One region of the Cytobacillus sp. C11.1 genome, then DNA from elsewhere that is predicted to be linked to it. Evidence: riboswitches for the same ligand, from Rfam matches in the RefSeq annotation. Region 1 holds a riboswitch; the other holds the start of a gene.
The links. A riboswitch is a leader RNA that binds a small molecule or an ion and turns the genes downstream of it on or off. The one in region 1 is predicted to bind preQ1.

Region 2: it holds a riboswitch for preQ1, as region 1 does, so the genes downstream of both, queC (7-cyano-7-deazaguanine synthase QueC) here and queF (preQ(1) synthase) in region 1, are expected to answer to the same signal.

The regions. Positions count from the first base shown of each region.
Region 1 covers NZ_CM176935.1:141,197-146,349, reverse strand. The annotation lists gene AC3ZVC_RS00735 (5-formyltetrahydrofolate cyclo-ligase) at 1-159, shown strand, start outside; partial or broken gene AC3ZVC_RS00730 (peroxiredoxin-like family protein) at 156-593, opposite strand; gene AC3ZVC_RS00725 (Bax inhibitor-1/YccA family protein) at 821-1,465, opposite strand; gene mscL (large conductance mechanosensitive channel protein MscL) at 1,538-1,906, opposite strand; PreQ1 riboswitch class I at 2,233-2,278, shown strand; gene queF (preQ(1) synthase) at 2,389-2,886, shown strand; gene AC3ZVC_RS00710 (queuosine precursor transporter) at 2,903-3,535, shown strand; gene AC3ZVC_RS00705 (YhdT family protein) at 3,714-4,004, shown strand; gene panF (sodium/pantothenate symporter) at 4,001-5,153, shown strand, end outside.
Region 2 covers NZ_CM176935.1:3,513,553-3,518,705, reverse strand. The annotation lists gene AC3ZVC_RS17475 (divergent polysaccharide deacetylase family protein) at 1-225, opposite strand, end outside; gene queE (7-carboxy-7-deazaguanine synthase QueE) at 432-1,163, opposite strand; gene queD (6-carboxytetrahydropterin synthase QueD) at 1,156-1,632, opposite strand; gene queC (7-cyano-7-deazaguanine synthase QueC) at 1,636-2,295, opposite strand; PreQ1 riboswitch class I at 2,347-2,389, opposite strand; gene AC3ZVC_RS17455 (CBS domain-containing protein) at 2,731-3,453, opposite strand; gene pxpB (5-oxoprolinase subunit PxpB) at 3,857-4,564, shown strand; gene AC3ZVC_RS17445 (5-oxoprolinase subunit C family protein) at 4,564-5,153, shown strand, end outside.

The DNA.
Region 1 (5,153 bases):
ACCGAAAAGGAACTGATTCAAACGAAAACACCTTATCCAAAACCGGATGGTATTCAATGGGAACTTGTGACCGAAGAGGAAATGGAGGAAATGCCAGTATTGCGGGAATTATGGGAGATGACAAAAAGAAGGCAGCAAAATGATCAGGCTGCCTTCTAGGCTTTTACTTCATCCATTTTCTTTATAACATCATCAATCTTTGCGTGATCTTCAGGTGATTCATCAATATGGTTCCACAATATCTTTCCATTTGGAGAGAAAAGCCAGGTTCCGCCTTGAATATAGACATCTTGAGTTTTCATGGATTTCAATACGAATTCCTTTTGCTGTTCATCCTTAGGGATAAATCCGTTAACCTTTCCGGTTATAAAACCAAATGCTGCTTTGGAAAGAAGCTTCCATTTTGGCATCGTTTTATGTCCCATGCCCTTATAAGACTCCCTGGATGGATCGCCGAGGATTGGAAATGGGTAGGGACCAAACTGGTCAAGGAATTGTTTGATGAAAGGTCCTTTAGAAGGAGCGATGGCAATAACCTGAAAGCCTCTGGCCTCCACTTCGTTTATACGCTCGCGCAACTGCGCAAGATAGGCTCTGCAAACTGGTCAGCCAAGGTGGCGGACGAAAACAGCCATGGTATATTGGCCATGGATTGCCTGGTTCAGAGTAATGCTTTGTTCAGGGTTCTGGGTTTCTAGAATGTATTTCATGTATTTACCGCCTTTCAAGAGATACTTTAGATCATACCGAACCTTTATAAAGGAATACAGAAATAATGCTCTGTGCAAAAAGAAAAAAGCAGGATCTGCTCCTGCTTTTCTTAGTCCCTGCTTCCCAGAATCCCGAAAATACGCAGGATATTGATGAACAGGTTGATAAAATCAAGATATAGATTAAGAGCCATTAAAGGCACTTCTTCAGCTGAAACACCATAATGCTTCATGCGGTTGAAATCGAATAGTACATATCCGCTGAATACCAGCACTCCAATGAAAGAGAAGGCCAGCATTCCGGTAGAGCTTAGCGGCCAGAAGATATTAAAAATGGAAATCGCAATAAGTGCAAGCAATGCAGCCATAAGCATACCGCCCAGGAATGATAAATCGCGTTTTGTTGTGGTAGCGTAAACTGCCAGACCTGTAAAAACGACCGTAGTTGTCGCAAGAGCAACCAGGACAGGGTTCGGTCCTATGGCAGCAAGGTAATGGGCCACAATCGGATAGGTTGTCACCCCTGAGATAAACGTGAACACATAAAGGAATGTGTAACCGATCGCTTTTTTGCGGCGAAGCAGAAAGGCGAAAAGCAGCATTCCGACTTCCAGAATAACTAACGGCAGAAACAATGCAGGCGGAACAAACACGCCGGCCATCGTCCCCATAAAAGCAATTCCTAATGATAGTGCAAATGCCCTCAGTACAGATGGCAAGTAGCTATTGCGGTTTGCAGTGTGCTGTACATACATTTTTTCATTTCTCCTCTAACATAATTTTTATATATGTATATACGGAATACCTGCTAAGGAGGTTTCAGGATTTTATTTGTTTTTTAATAAATCCCTGATTTCTGTTAGAAGCTCCACATTTTTATCCACAACTGGTGCAGGCTTGGCTTCTTCTTTCTTTTTGAAGCGGTTTATCATCCTTACAACCATAAAAATCGAGAATGCAATGATCAGGAAATCAACAATATTTTGCAGGAATAAACCGTATTTTACCTCGGCGCTTCCCACTTTGACCATCAGGTTTGTGAAATTCACTCCACCCAATAGCAGCCCAACAAGCGGCATAATAATATCATCTACAAGGGAAGAAACAATTTTTCCGAAAGCTGCTCCGATGATAACTGCAACAGCCAAATCTAAAACATTCCCTTTTAAAGCAAACTTTTTAAATTCATTCCACATATAATCCCTATCACCTTTCTATACAAATTACCGTTATTATACTATGTACAGAAAGGGATAGACTAGATAGGTCAGTACTTAAATGAGAAAACCTCTAACGAAGGAGGACAAATCTTTATATATCTTAGAAATAACTACTTCCAAAACCCAGGTATATGAAGAATCAAAGAAAAAAATAGGAGAGCCGGCATCAAAGAAGCTACTATGTTATCTCTCTTCAAAACCAAGAGTTAAAGCCCTGGTCCTTTCCTAAAATATCCGTTGACAGAAACAAGCTTTTTCTCTATAGTAACTATGACAATTACATTTAGAATATTCCCGTGTCAACGGGAGAGGTTCATAGCTTCACCCTCTATAAAAAACTATGGCTTTGATTATACAATAATCAACCATATCCAAGAGAGGATATGGTTTTTGTTTTTTCAGGCTGTGTTTTGGACCTCTCTTAGATGCCGCGGAATCTATAAAGGGAGGCTTTTTTTATGTCAGGAAGAAAAGATGAGGAGTTAACAGATATTACTTTATTGGGAAATCAGGGCACTAAGTATCTTTTTGAATACTCGCCTGCGATTTTGGAGGCTTTTGATAATAAGCATCCAAACCGCGATTATTTTGTAAAATTTAATTGCCCGGAGTTTACGAGTCTGTGTCCGAAAACGGGTCAGCCGGACTTTGCGACCATATACATCAGCTACATCCCAGATCAAAAAATGGTTGAAAGCAAGTCTTTGAAGTTATATCTATTTAGCTTCAGAAACCATGGCGATTTTCATGAGGATTGTATGAATATCATTATGAACGACTTAATCGAACTGATGGACCCGCGCTACATTGAGGTATGGGGCAAGTTTACGCCAAGAGGCGGGATTTCGATTGACCCTTATTGTAACTATGGCAAGCCGGGCACGAAGTATGAAAAAATGGCGGATTACCGTTTAATGAACCATGATCTTTATCCGGAGACGATCGACAATCGTTAATGAGAGGTGAATATCTTTGCTTTTATATTTAAATGCAGCCTTTGCAGGGCTGCTTATATTATCAAATATCCTGGCTGTTAAATTGTTCAGCATCGGAAGCTGGGCGATCCTGCCCGCTGCTGTAATCGTTTATGTATTTACGTATCCAATTACAGATATTATTGGTGAGGTTTACGGCAAAGAAGCGGCGCGTAAAACAGTATTTGCCGGATTTGTGACTCAGCTGATGGCAGCGATTTTTATTTTCACGGCCATCCACCTTCCTTCCGCACCTTTTTTCGGTGCACAAGCCGAGTTTGAAACGATCCTAAGCGGCAGCTTCAGGGTAACCATTGCCAGCCTAATATCCTACCTGGTAAGCCAAAATCTTGATGTGTTTGTTTTTCACAAGTTGAAAGAAAAGCACGGCAGCAAAAAGCTGTGGATTCGCAACAATCTCTCAACGGCTTCCAGCCAGCTGATTGACACAACGGTTTTTATTCTGATTGCTTTCTTTGGCACAATGCCGCTTGGGGCTTTAATGGGCATGGTGGCTACTCAGTATATCTTTAAATTTATCGTAGCGGTTGCTGATACACCGTTAGTCTATTTATTTGTTAAAATGGCGAAAAAGGAACGTACTGGCGGTGAAGCAAATGCTGCGGCATGAGCTTGCATTAAATTTATTTTTAAAATAGTATCAAAAAAGCAGAGCAATCTGCTTTTTTTGTTGCACAAAAATAATATTAATGGGATTATGTTTAGGGAATATTCTGTATTCTTTTAACCGAATGCAAGAATACCTTCCAATTAATACATACTAAAAGAAAGCACTGAAGGGGGAAAAGATGAAGATAGATAGACATAAAAAAGATCCTCGCTTTAAAATTGCTGAAAAAGAGGCATGGATCGGAATTGCACTCGTTCTTTTTAACTTTATATGGTGGTATGGATTTGCCTATGGAATGGGCTCGGGTCCCGCAGAGGAATATACATACATCTTTGGATTGCCGGCATGGTTTTTCTATAGCTGTGTAGCGGGCTTTCTTATTATGGTGGTGCTGGTAACTGCAGCCGTTAGATTCCTTTTTAAAGAAGTGCCTTTTGAAGATCGGGCGGAAGGGGGAGATTCCGAATGAACTGGGAAGTCGTGGCTCCTCTTCTCATCTTTTTAGTCATTATTTTTCTTATTGGCTTTTGGTCCAGCAGGCAAATGCAATCAGGCAATTCATTTCTTCAGGATTACTTTCTGGGTGGAAGGCAGCTGGGCGGGTTTATCCTGGCAATGACGATGATTGCTACGTACGGAAGTGCCAGCAGTTTTATTGGAGGTCCCGGTGTAGCATATACACAAGGGCTTGGCTGGGTTTTGCTTGCCATGTCACAGGTGGTTACAGGCTACTTCGTTCTTATGGTCCTTGGTAAGAAATTCGCAATCACAGCGAGGAAGTATAATGCGGTCACGCTCATAGATTTCCTGAAAGAAAGATATAACAGCAAATGGGTCGTCTGGCTTTCAGCTCTCAGCATCATTATTTTCCTATTTTCCGCGATGGCGGCTCAATGGGTTGGCGGTGCAAGATTAATTGAGTCATTGACAGGGTTAAGCTATATTTCTGCATTGTTTATTTTTGCAGCTTCTGTAATGGTTTATGTGGTTATTGGAGGTTTCCGTGCTGTAGCGGTGACCGATGCTGTCCAGGGAGCGATTATGTTTATCGGAACCTTGATCCTTCTAATTGCTGTCATTGTGGCAGGGGGAGGAATATCCAATATTATCAGTGACCTCTCGGCAGAAAACCCGAATCTTATTACTCCATATGGTTTTGATGGCGGGCTTACGCCTTTATATGTTTCATCTTTCTGGATTTTGGTGGGAGTTGGCGTTGTTGGTCTTCCGCAGGTTGCAGTGAGAGCCATGTCTTATAAAAATGCAAAAGCCATGCACCGGGCGATTATTATTGGAACCGTGGTGGTTGGCTCTATCATGCTCGGCATGCATTTAATCGGTGTATTTGCCCGTCCGATTCTTCCGGGGATGGAAGTAGGGGACAAAGTCATGCCGATGATTGCAATGGAAGTGCTTCCTGGCTGGCTGGCTGGAATTGTACTGGCTGCTCCGATGGCGGCTATCATGTCAACCGTTGATTCTTTGCTTCTGCTTGTCAGTTCAGCCATAGTAAAAGATGTGTATATCAATTACATAAAGCCTGATGCCAGTGAAAACACAATTAAAAAAATGAGCTTTAGTGTTACAGCTCTCTTGGGCGTCCTGGTGTTTCTAATGG
Region 2 (5,153 bases), 1.6 Mb from region 1:
ATTCTTATTAGCCATTTCGGCATCTTCTTTTGTCGTTGGCATGAAAGGCATGATGGCTACCGTCAAGGTGACTGGAAGTTCCATCATTTCTGCTGTACCCTTCATATTGTTTCCCAGGTCATCAATGACAATGGCCAGCTCGGGTTTTGGCGAAGCAGCAGCGGTGTAACCTGCCGTACTGCCTAATGAAAAAATCAGTAACAGAAAGCTAATGAATATTTTCATTTTCCACACTCCTTTTGGCTAGCATTCCCTGGGATTGAGGAAATCTTTCAAACGAAAAAAACTGCCGGACACAATGTCTGGCAGCTTTTTTCGTTGATTGTATTTTCGAGAAAAAGCACAAATGGCGGATATTCATACCTTGGATGTATAAAGGCTCTCAAGAAAAAAACCCGCACATAATGTATGTAACGGGTATATGAAAGAAGCTATACTCCCCGCTTATTGCCCCAAATATAGGTGTGGAGCTGCGGCAGGACTTTTACATCTTTCAAATCATGGTCAGCCATCGTTTTCTCAATGAGCCAATTATATTGGCCAAGCAGTCTTTGGATCAGATCCTGGTCATCTGCAGTAGCCGTATCATCATTCCCTACCTGCAGATAAAATGGAATACCCGGGTAGCGCTGATAGACCATTTTTGCATACTCATAGTCACCATCATTAAAGATAACAATCTTTAAGGAGACATGTTTATCTCTATCGCCTTTTCTTTGCAGATTTTCGAGGATCGAATCAAGCATTTCAAAATCTGTTTTCATTCCTGAGCTTGGCGGCTTAGGTGAAATGGTCAGTTCATCAATTTCGTAAAACCAATCCTGCCAGCGGCTTCCCTGGGTTTCGAGGCAGACTTTAATCCTTTCTGCTTTCAGTAATGAAATGAACTCATCGAGGTTTTTCAGAAGAGCCGGATTTCCTCCTGAGATTGTCACAAAAGAAAAACCGTCGCCGCCAAGTTCCTTCAGTTCCTTCAAAATCTCATCCGGATCCAGCTGACGAATGCTGTCTTTAGCGCTTCCATCCCAGGTGAATGCGGAATCGCACCAGCTGCAGGAATAATCACAGCCTGCTGTACGGACAAACATTGTTTTCTGGCCGATAACCATTCCTTCACCCTGGATGGTCGGCCCAAAAATTTCAAGAACAGGGATTTTACTCAACCTCCATCCACTCCCTTCTCGCTTCTGCAAAGCTGGTAGGAGTTTCGTAAAGGCGTACAAATTCCATCCTTGCCCCAATATATTGATCCTTCCGGTTTTGAAGGGATTCCGCCATTTTTTCATAAATCCAGACAACCATGTTCTCTGCTGTCGTATTCATAGGCGGTAGTGTTTCATTCAAATACTTATGGTCAAGGAAAACTTCAATATCATTTTTCCAGATTTCTTTAATATCACCAAAGTCAATCATCAGACCTCTGTCATCAACAAATCCGCTGATGCCAAAAATGACTTTGTATGTGTGGCCATGCAAATTTTTGCATTTGCCTTCATAGCAATGCAAATGATGGGCGGAATCAAAGGTGAATTCCTTACTGACAAGAACACGTTTTTGATGATATTTTAGCTGATCGCGCTTAATATCCTTGTCAATCTTCTGAAGTTTATCAACAATTCTGAATCCGTACATGGCTTACAGCTCCCCTTTCTCTTGGAGGAATTCTTCAAGCCCTTTTTGCCTTAAATGGCATGCCGGACACTCGCCGCAGCCATCAGAAGGGATTCCGTTATAGCAGGTGAGCGTTTTTTTACGTACATAATCAAGCGCATTCAGATCATCTGCCAGCTTCCATGTTTCGGCCTTGTTCAGCCACATTAATGGCGTATGAATAATAAACTGCTGGTCCATTGAAAGATTAAGTGTTACATTTAGTGATTTTATAAAAACATCCCTGCAATCCGGGTATCCGCTGAAATCTGTTTCGCATACACCAGTAATGATATGCTTGGCATTGATTTGACTGGCAAGCACGCCAGCAAAAGATAGGAATAACAAGTTCCTGCCGGGTACGAATGTGGAAGGCAGTTCCCCCTCTTCCCCATCCTTCACTTCGATATCATTACGTGTTAATGCGTTTGGCGCCAATTGGTTTAGTAAAGACATATCAAGTATATGATGGGTAACGCCCAATTCTTTTGCGATTTGCTGTGCGCATTCAATTTCCAGCTTATGCCGCTGATTATAATTAAAAGTGACTGCTTCCACTTCTGCGAAATGTTCTTTTGCCCAAAATAAGCATGTGGTGCTATCCTGCCCGCCGCTGAACACAACAAGCGCTTTATCATTTTTCATAAGAAATTCTCCTTTTAATAGAAAAACAGGACTACTAAGAAAGCAGACCTGTTTTCCTTAGTTTTTTAAAGAGGGTAGCTAGAACCTCTACCGTAATCAAACGGATTTCTATTTAGCTATCACCTTATCTTAGCATATTTATCGCATTTTTACAGAGGTATTTAAAGATGTTTTATTTTTCAAAATCGTGGAAAAAGTAATAATGCAAGGCCAAAACCAAAAGGAGGGACTGAAGCCATGATTAGGTTTACAGCGACTTCACGGTATTCGTTTGGCGTTGCAAAGAAAGGAATCTTTGCACTGAGGTCAGCGGGGATGCAAGTGCAGGATAGGCCCACACTAATCCGCTTTGGCCTGATGCAATAGGATTCCTGTAAACGTCCTTATGGGGACTGAAAAAAGGTGCGAACCAATCGGTTTGCACCTTTTTTCATATTAATTTTCGGCATCCGCTTCGAGAAGGTCCCAGGCAGTTATGATCCCTTTTGGCTTTTCTGTCGGCTTACCCTTTTCAGTAACAATAATGCCTTCCAGTTTTTCATTTTTGCACCTGTACTCTTCAAATAAGTCCTCTAAATCAAAAATGGAAGTATCTTTGCTGACGAACGTTATTTGATGCTTCGATTTTTTGTTAAATAGCTCTTTTATTTGCACTTTCTTCAGCTGAATCGAATCTTCTGTAAAATGCTCGGCCATCCATTTTACAATATCTGCTGAAGTCAGCAGCCACGAGTATTCTTCCTTTCTATTATAGATGGGAAACTGGGAGTGTGAAAACTTATTGATAATGGCCAAAACATCTGACAGCTTGCCATCTTCGTAAAAGTAAAAAACAGGTGTCGCGGCGATCGACAGTGCTGTCTTCGGCTTTTCAAAATCTTCAGCAATCCTTTCGATCCTTTCAACTGTCTCCAAATGAGGTTCGGCAATATAATAATCGAGATCTATTTTTTCATGTACAATCGCATTTCGAAGTTTTGCAAATTGAAATAAATCATCTTCGTATAATCGAATCAGCGAATGATTTTTTTGTATCTCAATCAATTTATAAAATTTATCTGTCCTGGCTTTTTTGGCAGATTGTTTTAAGGCTTTATGAATACGGTTAAAAGCTGCCTCAAATCTTCCGGACAGGTTAATTTCTGTTTTTGCACCCACAATTATCTCTCCCTAAATCATAATGTCTCTTTTGTATTCCCATATTTGCAGGTTTCGTAAACTATGAAGAAAATGGAGGTTCATTTTTCGTTATTCTACTTCTCTTCTTAGAGGGTTTCATTAATCATCGCTACAATCACCTGCTACATAATTTCCTAGCTTAGAAGGATGTATAGCAGGACAATTTGCACAAAAAGAATTTTCAGTCTATTATAGAATAATATATTTAGTTAGCGTAAGTTGTTGAGTAGATGGAAACCATTGGTTATAAACTATCTATATAATACCGGTATTATTACCGATAAACATTTGTATTAGAGAATCAATAAGTTTCTATTTTATGCAAACTTCTAAAGCTAATTACTATTACCAGAATAGTTTTTTTATGAAAGCAGGTGAAAAAATGGAATACACTATACACCCTCTTGGGGAGAATGCCGTCCTCATTGAACTTGGGAACGAAATTAGCCAGGAGGCGCACGAAAAGGTTCAGGCCTTAACAGCAGTCCTTGAAAATCAGCCGCCGGAATGGATGACTGAGTACATCCCTGCTTTTTCGACTGTTAGCATTTTTTATGATCCGCTGCTAATTTATCAGCTCTCAAATGACAAGCTTCCATATGACCACGTTTGTTCACTGATTCAACCGCTGATGGAGGGTTTAGAAGCAAGCAAAGCTGCAGATGCAAGGGTTGTTGAAATTCCTGTTTGCTATGGCGGTGAATTTGGTCCGGATCTGGAGTATGTTGCAGACCATAATGGAATTACACCGGAGGAAGTCATTAACATTCATTCTTCTGGAAACTATCTGGTTTATATGATTGGGTTTGCTCCAGGCTTCCCTTTTATTGGAGGCATGTCCGAGAAAATCGCTGCGCCTCGAAGGGAATCTCCCCGTTTGAAAATTCCGGAAAGGACGGTTGGGATTGCAGGCATGCAGACTGGGATCTATCCGATCGAAACACCTGGCGGCTGGCAGCTGATTGGTCGAACTCCTGTCAAATTATTTCGCCCGCATCATGATTCCCCTACCTTGTTAAAAGCCGGGGATAAAATCAAATTTTTCCCGATTAGCCTGAAAGAATACGAGAATTGGAAGGAGACAGAGTAATGCTTAAAATAAAAAAACCGGGTCTCCTTTCAAGCATACAGGATTTGGGGAGAACCGGGTTCCAAAAATTTGGTGTAATTGCAAGCGGAGCGATGGACCCATTTGCACACCGAATGGCTAATTTGCTGACAGGTAATGCTGAAAATGAACCTACTCTGGAGATAACCATGCTGGGGCCTACAATCATTTTTGAAGAAGATGCCCTTATCTCTATTTGCGGCGGGGATCTATCTCCAGCCATAAATAACGTGCCTGTTCGAGCTTGGAGATCTATTTTTGTGAAAAAAGGCAGCGAACTTAAATTCGGCTACACACAGAGCGGCTGCCGTGCCTATTTGGCTGTTGCCGGCGGCTTCTCTGTACCTGAAGTAATGAAAAGCAAGGCCACTTATTTGCGTGCTGGCATTGGCGGTTATGAAGGAAGATCTTTAAAAGCTGGTGACCAGCTTGTTTGGGGGACGCCATCAGACCAATCAGATAAAATGACGGAATATTTATCACGACAGTTACAAAATCACCCCTTTGTGGAAAGTGATTGGTCCATCACAGCCGAGCTCATTCCGAATTCTGAATCCAATCCGTTCATCCG